2 regions of the Paraburkholderia nemoris genome follow, and region 1 is predicted to be linked to the other one. Evidence: riboswitches for the same ligand, from Rfam matches in the RefSeq annotation. Region 1 holds a riboswitch; the other holds the start of a gene.
What was found. Region 1 has a riboswitch for manganese ahead of KHO33_RS18385 (TMEM165/GDT1 family protein). Riboswitches for the same ligand answer to the same signal wherever they lie in the genome.

Region 1 (7,055 bases):
AGTGTCGTCATACGCTTCTCCGTTAATCTAACGGCTGGCCCTGCGATGCTGATGACCCCTATAGCCGGGTAACCCCGTCGTTGGACCGGAGCGGCCATCGCCGTCATCCCAGGCGCGAACACCTCATAAATTGTTGCGTAGCCGCGGCCACGAGCGGCATCCACGAACCCCAGCAGCGCCTTCACGGTGGTCGGTGCGTTGGGGCCGTACTGCTTCGGCTGCCCGAACCCCTGGCGTGTCACCAATTCGAGCGCCCGCTCATCGGTCATTGTCATCATCCACGCATGGCCGGTCGCACTGCACGACAGAATGGTATCCATGCCCATGTCCGGGTCGTACCGCAGGCCCTTCAGCGCGCCCTGCGACTTGGCAACCCACGTCAGCCTGTCTCCGTCGACGATCGCGAGCCGCACGAGTTCTCCGGATGTTTCCGCCAGACGGTCGAGCATGGTTTGCGCAACATCGATGATGCCGGACGTCGCGAGATAACTGAGACCCAGGCCGACCAGCTTCGTGGTTAGCACATAGTCGCCCTGCTCGCGTAACTGACGCACATAGCCGCACTGTTTGAGATCGGCGAGCAGGCGATGGCAGGCGCTACGCGGAATCTCAAGTTGATCCGAGATTAGCGCGAGTGGCGTTCCTTCCATCTGTGTCGCCAGAAATTCGAGCACTGCCAGTGTTCTCTCAGTCACACCCGGCATAGAACCTCCCGTCAACTCAGTAGAGCATTCATGATTGCATAATGTGGAATGGAATTCCACCTTGGAATAGTGTCCCACCAGCGCTGTTAATCTGTGCAGCATGCCGTCTCGTCGAATGCTTCATCGCGCTGATACAAGAGACGCATAACAAAAGACGGGCCACTCACGGTTGACATGACAAGGTTCGCCGGGACGTGACGCCGACACAGGTTTGGAACAGGAGACAACATGGATCAGCAATCGCACCTACCCGCCCAGCAGGCGATGCGCACGCGCGCCGTGACCGCGGCGGCCGTCGGAACCGCACTCGAATGGTTCGATTTCACCTTATATGGCGCACTGGCCGCCACCGTGCTGCCCAAGCTGTTTTTCCCGTCGATGGATTCGACTTCCGCATTGCTGGCATCGCTTGCCACGTTCGGTGTCGGACTCGCGGCGCGACCGCTTGGCGCCATCATTTGCGGTTACCTTGGCGACAAGCTGGGACGGCGCAATCTGATGCTCGGCACCGTCACCGTGATGGGACTCTGTTCGATGTTGATGGGCTTTCTGCCAACCTATGCGAGCATCGGTGTATGGGCGCCGCTACTGCTAGTGGTGCTTCGCATCCTGCAGGGTTTCGCGCTGGGAGGTGAATCGACGGGGGCGCAGTTGATGGCGATCGAGCACGCAAGTCCCGATCGTCGCGGTAAATACTCCGGCCTTCTCGGATTGTGCTCACCGCTCAGCCAGATCATGGCCAACGGCGTATTGCTGGCACTTTCTTCGGCGATGTCGGCGCAGGCATTCGACGCGTATGGCTGGCGCATCCCGTTCGTCCTGAGCTTCATTCTCGTGATCGTCGGTATCTACATCCGGCTGCGAGTCAGTGAGACGCCCGCGTTTGTCGCACTCCGTAAAACCGAAGTAGCCCACGTAGGCAGTCCGCTGCGCGATGCGCTGCGCCTTCACTGGCGAACGGTGTTGCGATGGATGTTGTTCTTCTGCGGCCCTGCAGCGATCTTCTATCTGATCGTTGTGTTCTCGTTAAGTTATGTCACGAAAACGCTGGGTGTGCCGAAACAGACGGGCTTCCTGCTGTTGATGGGCGCGAACGTGTGCGCCATCGTCGGCGCGCTGGCCGGCGGCATGCTGAGTGACCGTATCGGTCGCAAGAAAGCGCTCGCGATCGGCTCCACCGCAACCTTGCTCATGCTGTTCGTGTACTTTCAGATTCTTGATACGAAGAGTTTCGTGCCCATGCTGGCAGCAATGGGTTTCTTTCTTGGCTTCACCCAATTTCAGAGCGGCATCCAGCCGGTTGCATTTGCTGAAGCATTCCCTACTAACGTGCGCTACTCGGGATCGGCGCTTGCCTATACCGGCGCCAATCTGGTCGCGGGCGGTCCGATGCCGGTTCTTGCAGTCTGGCTCTTTGCCCTTTGCAATGGCTCGCCGTGGGGCGTCATCGCAGTGTGCGTCGTGTTCAATGTCATTTCGCTCATCGCGATCCTCACCGCGCCCGAAACGCTTGGGATCGATATGAACCGGGTCGACTCTGCCGAAGAAGTCATTGGTTCACACGGGCACGCGCCCACCCAATCTCATTCTCACTGAAACGCAGGCAATGCAGATGAAACCACTTGTTTATGTCCTGAACGGTTCGAACCTCAACATGCTCGGCAAGCGCGAACCGCACCTGTACGGTACGACGACCCTTGCTCAGGTGAAAGAACGTACTGAAGCCCTCGCGGCCGAGCTCGACCTCGAATGCGATTTCCGCCAGACGAACCACGAAGGCGTGATGGTCGATTGGTTGCAGGAAGCCTTCGAAAAGGATGCGGCCGTCGTCATCAACCCAGCGGGATTTTCGTTTGCGTCGATACCCGTGCTGGATGCAGTCAAGCTGATTCGCCAACCGGTGATCGAGGTGCACATCACCAACATCCATCAGCGGGATGAACAGTATCGACATTCGCTGATCTCGCTAGTGGCACGCGGCGTGATATGCGGCCTCGGCGTCGATGGATACCTGCTTGCCGTACGAGCGGTCGCTGGAGCCATCCAGCGCGTACAAGTGTGAAGAGGGTTCGCAAACGTTGCCTCGACCGGCAATAAGCCGGGCGGATAGTGGTGAACTCTCAGGTAGCCGTTTCCTGGATAGTCGCGATCGATTTTGCGGGTTACGGGCCAGTGTCCACTGCCGGTACCGTGGCAGACGTTTGTTCTCTAGCGGCGTGTGGCCGAGTTGGATCGATTTGCAACGCTCGCCCGTGATGTTATTGCGCCGTTGGCATGTTGGCCGATGATCTTCATGCGGCCACCGTGAATCTCGGCCATCGCATCGCGGTCCAGGTCTATGGACGTGGAAAGAAAGGCATTCGTAATAATCGGCGCGCGCAGCAATGCTCGGTTGCGAAAAACGCTATTGTGGCGACTTGCCTCTGCAACACATCGCGCGATAGAATCGCGCCTGCTCATTGGGGAGTAGCCGCCTCGAACGCCATGTTCGAGGGCGCACGTCAACATACTTGGCGAGTCGAGAGACCCGCTATGGCGTGCGCAGCTAAATGCCTGGCAAGACCGATGACTCGCATTCCGACCTAACCGGGTCGCCGGAATGCGCGTCATCGCGTTTTTTCTGCGCGGCCCGGATACAACAACCCCCATGCAATCCTTCCTCATTTCGACCAGTGTGGTCGGCCTTGCTGAAATCGGCGACAAGACTCAGCTTCTGTCCCTGGTTCTGGCAGCGCGATATCGCAAGCCCATTCCCATCATCCTTGGTGTTTTTGCCGCTACGCTCATCAACCATGGTGCATCCGGCGCACTCGGCGCATGGCTTGCGAGCGTTCTGAGTCCGGGCATTCTGAATTGGGCTGTTGTCGCGTCATTCGCCGTGATGGCAGTGTGGATTCTCGTTCCCGACAAGCTGGACGATGCCGATGCGGTTTTGACGAAGAACTCGATGGGTGTGTTCGGCACAACCGCACTCACGTTCTTTCTCGCCGAGATGGGCGACAAAACCCAAATCGTCACGATTGCCTTGGCGGCGCGCTTTCACGAGTTCTTCGGTGTGGTTGCGGGTACGACACTTGGCATGATGCTGGCCAATGTGCCCGTCATCTACCTGGGACACAAATTCGCCGATCGCCTGCCGACAAAGGCGGTCCACATTCTGGCCGCCATCATCTTCGTTGTCCTCGGTGGCCTCGCGCTCAGGACCGCGTTGTATCCGCAAGCGCATCCGCTGTTCTAGTTCGCGGCTGACGCGCGCACTGCAGTCCACCCACGCGAGACCTTTAGAAAAAACCGGAGCGTGCCGTTAATAAGCGGTGGTCCGACATAACGTGGACCGGGATCGGAGTCGTCCGTCATTTGCTCGGTTCGGAGTCAACGAACGAACCGAGCGATGCTTCGGATTACGACTTCCGGATGCGCACGTCGTCTACGGGCGGACTGACACTTTCAGTTTCCTTCCGCCGACCTGCCCGAACAGGTCACCTCGTCGACGTGCTGTTCCACATCGGAGCAATCGTGACAAGACAGAAGGGCACTCAAAGGCGTCGATACCTGTGGCGGCGCAACACAAGTGCAGACCAAGTCGAGCAGACGTCGTCGAACGTGCCCCCCGCGCGGCGCACGGCAGTATTTGGTCTTGTCCTCGTTCTGTTGAGCGTGCCGCTCCTGGCCTTCTGGGGCGCGTACGAAAGCTTGAGTGCCGGTTTTGCCGCGCAAGCCGCCAACGAGGCGGATAACGCTTTCGAGGAAGCTCGCTATAGCGTTGCGTGGGAGGAATCGGCCGAACGCAAGTACTTCCTGGATCCACGCCCGGAGGTTCTACGCGAGCACCGCGAGGCCGGTGAAGCACTCGACGCAGCTTTGAAGAAGGCAATGGCACTTGAGCCTGACAGCAGCGCGATGCTGCGCGGCCTGCTGGAGAAGCACACGAAGTATCGATCGTTCGTCAAGCCGATGTTCAAGGCCGTCGACGACCACGATATCGCGAGAGCCAATGAGATCGACGAGAATTCGGCCGATCCGCTCTTCGACGATATCGAGCAGAAGGTTCTCGCTATTGCGGCACAGCACCGCGACGATGCGACGAAGCAACTCGAACGGCTCGTTGCCGTACAACGGATCGTCCTGATATCGACCCCTGTAGTGCTAGCGATCGGCGTGGGCCTTGCGCTGCTGTTTCTTCAGATGCTGCGGCGCATTCGCAAGAACGTGGATGCAGCGGCCCAGGACGCGCTGCGCACGAGCGAACAGAGGCTGCAGGCGCTTGTCGCCAACACGTCGGATGCGATACTCGTTTCCGACGTCGACGGGACTGTGATTTACGAGGCGCCGACGCGAAGACCGGACCCGTTGAAGAACATGGGCCAACTCGTCGGCACCAGTCTGCTCGATCCGATTCATCCCATCGACCGCCCCACGTTGCAGGGCCTGTTGGAGACCGTGTCGTCGACCGCTCGATCCACAAAATCCATCGAGATCCGTACTCGGGGCGAAGGCGACGCGTGGCGCTATATTCAGCTTACCTTGACGAATCTGCTCGACGAACCGGCCGTCGGCGCAATCGTCGCGACCGCGAGCGACACCACCGAAAGAAAGAACTTCGAGGAGCAGCTCGCGCGACGGGCGTTCTACGATACGCTCACATCGTTACCGAACCGCGCACTGCTGCTCGATCGTATTAGCCAGGCCGAAGCTCGCGCGCGTGAGCGTAATGCGATGATCGGCGTCGTCTTCATCGACCTGGACAACTTCAAGCGGGTGAACGACAGTCTCGGCCATCACGTAGGGGACCGGCTGCTGATCGCAGCGGCCAAGCGCCTTGAAGGATGTGTTCGCCCGACTGATACCGTCGCGCGATTGGGCGGCGACGAGTTCGTCATCCTGCTGGAACACCTGGGAAGTGAAGCGACGAGCGAAGGGACCCTGGTCGCGGACAACATTCTTGCGCAGTTCAGTCAACCGTTCGATCTCGACAACAAGCAGTACATCGTCAGCGCGAGCGTCGGGCTCGCATTCGCGCACGCGGGCCGCGGCCGCGGCGATGCGGACACGTTGTTGCGGGACGCCGACGTTGCCATGTACCGAGCCAAGAACGGCGGAAAGGGCCGTTATGTGGTTTTCGAAGAGAACATGCACGCTGAAGCAGTCAAGAAGCTGGAGATTGAAACGGACCTGCGTTACGCGATCGAGCATCGCGATCTACGCGTGTATTTCCAGGCCATCATGCAGCTTCAGGAGGCAGGGTTCCGGGAAATGGAAGCGCTCGTGCGGTGGCAGCATCCCACGCGAGGGTTGTTGCCGCCGTCCGAGTTCATTGCGATTGCGGAAGAGAGCGGTCTGATCATTCCGCTCGGACGATACGTACTTGAAGAGGCTTGCTTGCAAGTCGCCCGCTGGCAACGGGAGTTCCCAACCGAACCACCGCTGCAGATTAGCGTCAATCTCTCGCCTCGGCAGTTCGATGATCCCAACCTCGTTGCCGACGTGGCCGCGGCGCTGTCCAACGCTCAGATCGCGGCAGCTTCGCTGAAACTGGAGGTCACGGAGGGTCTGATCATGCGGGATACCGAAAGGAGTATCGAGACGCTCCAGAAGCTGAAGGACTTTGGCGTCACAATCGCAATCGATGACTTTGGTACGGGCTATTCATCGCTCAGTTATCTTCGCAGGCTGCCGCTGGATGTGCTGAAAATCGACCGATCCTTTGTTCAGGGCATTGGCACGAGCGCCGAGGACGATGCGATCGTTCGCGCTGTGATTTCCATGGCGCAATCTCTTGGACTGTCCGTCACGGCCGAGGGGATTGAAACGAGTGAGCAGGCAACGCTCCTGCGGGAATGGTCTTGCCAGACTGGACAGGGTTATCTTTTTTCACGGCCTTTGCCTGCGGAGGAGTTCACCGCGCTGTTTCGCGCGAGTTCATCCGGTTCCAGCCGCAGCCATTCTGCGGGGGACTTCACGGCGGAGCTGCTCTGACCTATGCACGGGCGGTGTCGGTTGAGCGTGTGTCGTGTCGTCTCACATCATGCCGCCCGTGCTTCCCGTGCCGCAGCCAGCGAAAAACGCAACGGATGCAATTAGCAGCCCCGCGCTGACAGAACGGATGACGTGCTGTTGTCGAGTGCTCATCGAAGTCTGCCGGTGGTTCGTATGTCGTCTAAACGATTTTGCAGGGGCATCTATTCCATCTTTCACGCAGTTCCTGATGGAATATAGCGGCCCCGCCGTACGTTTATTTGGGGCGTTGACGCTAGAAATGATGCGTGGCGCCCTGCGCGACATTCCATCATCACGCGGCATCCGCTTGGGGGAGTTTTGAAACGAGCCATGAACGACCATGGAGAGCGAACG
Region 2 (7,055 bases), on a different contig from region 1:
AACGCCGGCGACAAGATCACCGAGGCGGCGTATAACGCTGCCGACCCAATCACGCTTTTAAAACCCATTCCCGCACCTCGTCTATGGGCATTTCTTATAGGCGAACGCATTCTTTTGCCCGATGCATATAAAGCAAGAGCAATGGCATTCATATTTTCGAATTGTGTCGAACTAACGCGAACTAGTCGCAGGCGTAAGTTCGCCTCACCCGGCGGCCACGCGCAACCGGGGAAATATGCAAAGCGGATAAGAGGCGCGATTAATTCGCGCTAAGTCTTTCGAACAAGCTGGAAAGACGGTACGGCCGGATACAGGGCTTGCATGGACGCTCCTTTCAGACTCAAGAGACGCCGCACCAAACGACGCATGCGGAGGTAAGAAATTCACAATCTGGGAGTGTTGTGGCGGAATGGTAGCAAACGTTTCAAGAGATTACAGAGATAAATTTGTAACATGATAGAAAGTTACGCAATTTCGGACGGAGTTAGAGTGTTGCCGCCATTTTTATTCCACACTTTTGCCACGATGTTGAGCATTTGTTTGCTTGTTGCATAAAAAGCCGCATAGCGGCATACGCCATTTGACAATTACCGGCATTCACGTCGTCGCTCCGAAAAGCAACAAAATGGGCTGCAACAATCGTCGTGTCCCATTAGACTTGCGCTCGCTTAAAGTTTGACCCACCGCTTTTGATGAGGCTTTCATGATTCGCACGATGCACCGGTATTGCATTGCTTTGACCGTTCTGGTTCTTTCAGCTTGCACCGTTACGCCACACCGCGACGCAAGCGAGTCGCCGGCCGGCGCGTCGAGCGCCGCAACCCTCGCGTCGTGGAACGACTCCGCGACCAAACGCTCGATTGTCGATTTCGTCACGCTGGTCACCACACCCGAGTCGAAGGATTTCATCCCGCGCGCGGACCGGATCGCCGTATTCGACAACGACGGCACGTTGTGGCCGGAGCAACCCGCCTCGGTGCAACTGGTGTTCGCGCTGCAACGGGTGAAGACCGTGGCCGGGCGGCATCCGGAATGGAAACGGCAGGAACCGTTCCGCTCGATTCTGAAAGGCAATCTGAAGAGCATCGCGGCGGGCGGCGACGCTGGCTCGATGAAGCTGCTGGCGGCGGCGCATGCCGGCATGACCAGCGATCAATTCGCCGCGCTCGCGCACGAATGGTTCGACTCAGCGAGCGACCCGCGCTTCAACCGCCCGTACGCCGACCTCGCTTATCAGCCGATGCTCGAGTTGCTCGCCTATCTGCGCACCAACGGCTTCAGGACCTATCTGGTGACGGGCAGCGATGTCGAGTTCGTCCGTGACATCGCGCAGCGCGTGTACGGCATTCCGCCCGAGCAGGTGATCGGCAGCACCGTGAAATACAAGTACAGCCAAACGAACAGCGCCGTAGCGCTGACCCGGCTTGCGCAGGTCGACACGCTCGTCGACGGCGCGGCCAAACCGCTTGCCATCGACCGCGCGATCGGCCGGCGTCCGGTGATCGCGTTCGGCAATGCGGACGGCGACGTGCCGATGCTCGAATGGACCTCGGCCGGCGACGGTCCGCGCCTCGCTGCGCTGCTGCATCACACCGACGGCGAACGGGAATATGCGTACGACCGCGCGGCGAAAAGCGGCAAGCTCGACAAGGGGCTGGACGAAGCCGGCGCGAAAGGCTGGCTCGTCGTCGATATGAAGGATGACTGGAAGACGGTGTTCAAGCCGGATAGCACGGCAACGGCTGCGGCGGCACCTTCCAATTAAGGGCAGGTTGTTGGGAAGGCCGCGCTTCGGCGGCTTTTACCGCAGCCTTCCTGGTCTTTCATCACTCGCTCAGCGGCTCAGCGTAATCGCCAGATAAGTGGCGTAGAGCACGCCGCACACCAGCAGCGCCCACACCGGCACGCCACGTTCGCGCACGTTGATCCGCAGCCACGCGGCAGCGGCGAGCGTGATCAAGATGCCGGTCACCACTTCGATACGCGGCGCCCACGGCGTCAGCAGAATCCCGATGGCGGGCAGCAACGTGCCCTGAAACACCATCGCACCGGTGATATTGCCGAACGCCAGCGTGTCCTTGCCACGGCGAATCCACAGAATGCTGTTGACCTTCTCCGGCAACTCGGTGGCGATCGGAATGATCAGCAGCGACAGCAGCAACGGCGAGACGCCGAGCACCTGCGACACGCCCCGCACACCGTGGATGAAGCCTTCCGCGCCCCACACCAGCAACGCAACCGCCAGTGCCAGTTGCACCGCAATGGTCGCGAGATTGGTGGGCAAGCCAAGACGCGACAGCAGCATCCTGCCCGGCGCCTCCGTGCCGTGGCCGGCGTCGACAAGTTTGTTCGATGCACGGAACGTCATCACCACGTACGTGATGTACACACCGACTAGCGCCGCGCTGAACAGCCCCCGCACGATCATCTGTTCGTGCGGCACGTACATCGCCGCGGCCGCCAGCACAAAGGCGCACAGGAAGTAGTTCAGATCTCGCGTGAAACCCGTTCGTTCCGGCGTGACCCAGCCGCCGGCACCGCGCGAACCGAGAATCGCCAGCGTCATCAGGAAGGTGGAGAGGGTAGAGAGCATGAGCGGCGCGCCGAGAATCGCGCCGACGCCGATCTCCTGATTGACCGCGCTATCGGTCGTGCCGCCCGCAATCGCGAGCAGCGGGACGAGCGTTTCGGGCAAGGCGGTACCGACCGCCGCGAACAGCGAACCCGTCACGCCCTCGGAGATTTTCAGACGCTCGCCGAGATGTTCCAGTGCATTGGTGAAGAGCTCGGCCGCCACCAGAATGACGACCAGCATGATGGCGAGTTCGAACAGGAGACCGGTCATACGTCGCCCCCTGCAAATGCAAAGGGGAAGCGGCACAACGGACCGGCAAGTGGGGAGACTGGCAGGGCGCAACGATGTTTCACAGGGCAACTCCGCGGTCGGACGTAAGTGACGAACCAATGACGCACCGCGACCCGTCCGACCAGAACGAAGCAGTGCGCCAATGGTCTCGCCAAACCGACCCGGTCGAACGCGCCATGACCCGCAGGCCAAGTATGTTGACGCGCTCTCCTTCAATGGATGAAGGAAGGCTACTCCCCAGTGACCGGGGGATTCTAACGGGACGGGCGGCTTTCAACAAGCTTGGAAGCTGGCGCATGCGTCGGCGCCCTCTGGTTTTGCTACGGCCGTCCGGTGATGTGGCATCAGCCTCGCAAGCGTGCGATAGCCCCACTGGTAAGATCACTCACCGTCTACGACAGCAGTGAGTCTTCACATGAACTACCAGAATCGCCAGTGGTTTTACGTCAAGCGTCCGGAAGGACGAGTTGGCGACGAGCATTACGAGTTGCGCGAAAGCGAGCTCGACGACAATTTGTCATCGAATGAAGTGTTGATCCGGGCGCGTATTGTCAGCGTCGATCCGTACATTCGGATCCAGCAGCACGAACGCAATACTTACGACGTGCCGCATCCGCTCGGGATCGTCCAGCGCGCGGGCGTGGTGGGTGAAGTGGTGGCGTCGGCGAGCCCGCTTTTCAAGCAGGGTGACTGGGTGTCGGCCTATAGCGGCTGGCAGTTGTACGCCAAGTGCCATCACAGCGAGCTGACCAAGCTGAACCCCGACGCGGCGCCGGTTTCGACCGCGCTCGGCGTGCTCGGCATGCCGGGACGCACCGCGTGGTTCGGCTTGATGGAAGCGGGCAAGCCACGTCCGGGCGACACGCTGGTCGTGTCCGGTGCGGCGGGCGCGGTCGGCTCGCTGGTCGCGCAGTTCGGCAAGCGCGCCGGGTGCCGCGTCATCGGGATCGCCGGCGGCCCGGACAAGTGCGCGTTTCTGACTGACACGCTGAAACTCGACGGCGCGGTCGACTACCGCGCGCATCCCACACTTGAAGGCTTGCAGTCGGCGCTGCAGGCGGCGACCGGCGGCGTCGATGTCTATTTCGACAACGTCGGCGGCATGATCACCGATGCGGTGATTCCGCTGATCAAGCGCCGCGCGCGGATCGTGATCTGCGGCGCGATCGCTCAATACGACGGGGGTCTGGACACGCCGGACCTCGCGCCGCGCTTCCTGCAGCACATGCTGTTTCAGCGCGCGACGATCCAGGGGATTCTGGCGCGCGATTTCACACACCGCATGGATGAAATGTTGCAGACCGTCGCACCATGGGTGAAGAACGGTGAAATCGTTTATCAGGAGACTTACGTCGATGGGTTTGACGCGTTGCCTCAGGCGTTGAATAGCCTGTTCGAAGGGAAGAATCTCGGGAAGCTGTTGGTCAGGGTGTGATCGGGTGAGATGAAGCGGAAGGCAGACGGTCGTGACGACCGCTGTCGTTCGCGACACAACTGCTCGGATGAACAGGGATGCAAAAACAGGGGGAAATCGCGTTGAAACTCGACCAGAAATGGTGCGCCCGGCTGGGATCGAACCAGCAACCCCTGCCTTCGGAGGGCAGTACTCTATCCATTGAGCTACGGGCGCTTCAACACGAAAGCGCGGCAACCTGAACAGGAGCGACGCCAAAGCGAGACCGAAAGGATACCCGGTTTCGGCCAAACCGTCCACCGGACGGCCTATATGGCGGGATTGCGCGCCTTCTGCACGCCATCCCCACAGTGCCAGCCGCACCCCGCGATGCGGGTAAACGCCTGCTGAACACCTCGCCGCGCCCCTCGCCGCCGCCGAAATGTTGCGTCTATAATCGTCCGTGCCTGATTAAAGAACAAGAAGTTGCCGTCACGCTGTACCGCTCACATACCCACGGAGACGAGACAAGCATGAGCGAAGCACCACACGGAGCCCCAATCAAAACCCCCGGGCAGCTCATCGCCGCGATCATTGCCAGTTTTGCGGTACCGATCGTCATCATCGTTCTGCTAGTGATCTACGTCGATAATTCGACGCGCACGGGCGCCGGCACAGACAGTCTTTCCGACGCCGAGGTCAGCGCGCGCATCAAGCCTTTCGCGCAAGTCGACATTCGCGACGCCAACGCGCCGCGCGTCTACAAGACCGGAGAAGAGGTCTATAAGGCCGTTTGCTCCGCGTGTCACGCGTCGGGTGCGGCAGGCGCGCCGAAATTCACCAATACCGCCGACTGGGCGCCGCGCATCGCGCAGGGCTTCGACACGTTGTTGCACACGGCGCTCACCGGCAAGGGCGCGATGCCCGCGCGTGGCGGCACCAGCCCGGACGACTACAGCGATTTCGAAATCGCCCGCGCAGTGGCTTACATGGCGAACAATTCCGGCGCGAGCTTCCCTGAACCGGCACAGCCGGCAGCAGGTGCGGCAGCTGCCGCGTCCGGCGCTGCTGCCGCGGCGCCGGCGGGTGCTTCGGACGCTGGCGCCGCACAAGCCGCTGCTGCGATGGCAGCCATGGCCAGCGTGCCGCAAGCGGCTGCGCCAGCAGCAGGCGGAGCACAAAGCGCGGACGCCTCGCAAGCCGGCAAGGCGCTGTACCAGCAGGTTTGCCAGGCGTGTCACGCGGCCGGCGTGCTGAACGCACCGAAGTTTGGCGACAAGGACGCATGGGCGCCGCGCCTGAAAGAACCGATGGACACGGTCTACAACTACGCATTGCACGGCAAGGGCGCGATGCCGGCCAAAGGTGGTTCGACTGCCTCCGACGCGGACGTGAAAGCCGCCGTCGACTACATGGTCAGCGCGGCGAAATAAGACACTTCCGGCTGTTGTCGCAAAACAAAAAATCCCTGCACCGTGGCGACACGGGCAGGAATTTTTTATGCGAAGTGCGTTTTACGCGCCGTCGGTTCAGGCGCCCGCCGATGCAACTGCAGGCCGGCTGAACGCCTCGACAAATGCCAACGCCGGCGTGCTACGCGCCAGCGACGTCAAATGCGTGTGCAGATCGGCAGGGACGAGCCACGGATAGCTCAGCCCATCTTGCAACGCTTCGAGCAATTTGCCGTCGACGTCCGGCACGACATCCATGCGTGCGATGTGGATGTGAAACCCCGTGACGGCCGGCACCGCATCGAAAGTCCACCGATACAACCCGTGACCGACGCGTAATGCGCCGGTTGCCCGTTCGCGCATCACCACCAGCCAGGGTAAAGCGTCGATCGTGCCGTTATCCACCGCGAGCGAATCGCACACGTAGTACGTGCGGCACTGCGCGTACTGCGCGCCGAAATCGGTGACGAGCGTTTTCGCGATCGCATCGGTACCGACTGTGCGTGCCGGAAACGCGATATTCGACGTGGCGAGCGAAATGGTGAGGACCGCATCCGGTGCGAAAGCCTCGCCAATGCGATTAGCACGCGTGTTGTCTTTCGCATCGATGTAGGTTTCGAGCGCGCGGCGATAGTGCGCGAGCGGGGGCGTGGACATGCGAGCGGTCTCCGATTGACAGGCCGCGCCACTGTAGCGTGCGTACGTCGAAAAACGGCCGATGCACCTGCCGCGCACGGGGTCTTGCACCTCCCCACGCTCAAGGCTTCTGCAACAACGCCTTCAAACTCGCGAGCCGGTCTTTCGGCGACATCGGCGCTTCTTCGGGCGTCGGCGGCGGAGCGTCGTCCAGCAGCATCTCTGGGATAAAGCGTGAGGGCTCACACACCACGGTTTCACGCGCGCGTTTGCGCTTCTTGCACCAGTTCAAATGCAGGCTGCGTTGTGCCCGCGTAATCGCGACGTACATCAGACGGCGCTCTTCCTCGATGCGCGCGTCGTCGATCGGCTCGTCGTCCGGGCCGCCACGGTGCGGCATGATGCCTTCTTCGACGCCCACCAGAAACACGTGCGGATACTCCAGCCCCTTCGACGCATGCACCGTTGAAAGCCGCACGGCGTCCGGATCTTCCTCGCGGCCTTCAAGCATCGACATCAGCGCGACGGTCTGGATCAGGCCGAGCAGGCTCTTGCCGGTATCGCCGAGGCCGTCGGCGGTGTCGTAGCCGGTTGCCTCGCTCTTCTCCGAACCTTCGGGTTCAGCCTTGGTGCCCTTGCGCTTCAACCATTCCATGAACTCGAGCACGTTCTGCCACTTGGACTGCGCCTGACGTTCATCGAACGCGTC

Region 2: another riboswitch for manganese. It lies ahead of KHO33_RS16115 (sodium:calcium antiporter); the one in region 1 lies ahead of KHO33_RS18385 (TMEM165/GDT1 family protein).

What each region holds. Positions count from the first base shown of each region.
Region 1 covers NZ_CAJNBO010000011.1:79,499-86,553, reverse strand. The annotation lists gene KHO33_RS18400 (IclR family transcriptional regulator) at 1-704, opposite strand, end outside; gene KHO33_RS18395 (MFS transporter) at 933-2,300, shown strand; gene KHO33_RS18390 (type II 3-dehydroquinate dehydratase) at 2,317-2,766, shown strand; yybP-ykoY riboswitch at 3,154-3,341, shown strand; gene KHO33_RS18385 (TMEM165/GDT1 family protein) at 3,352-3,942, shown strand; gene KHO33_RS18380 (putative bifunctional diguanylate cyclase/phosphodiesterase) at 4,221-6,680, shown strand; gene KHO33_RS18375 (anti-sigma factor family protein) at 7,032-7,055, shown strand, end outside.
Region 2 covers NZ_CAJNBO010000009.1:155,795-162,849, forward strand. The annotation lists gene KHO33_RS16105 (hypothetical protein) at 1-68, opposite strand, end outside; gene KHO33_RS16110 (HAD family hydrolase) at 704-1,765, shown strand; gene KHO33_RS16115 (sodium:calcium antiporter) at 1,835-2,845, opposite strand; yybP-ykoY riboswitch at 2,946-3,117, opposite strand; gene KHO33_RS16120 (NADP-dependent oxidoreductase) at 3,282-4,301, shown strand; tRNA gene KHO33_RS16125 (tRNA-Arg) at 4,421-4,496, opposite strand; gene KHO33_RS16130 (c-type cytochrome) at 4,793-5,692, shown strand; gene KHO33_RS16135 (hypothetical protein) at 5,789-6,367, opposite strand; gene KHO33_RS16140 (UvrD-helicase domain-containing protein) at 6,468-7,055, opposite strand, start outside.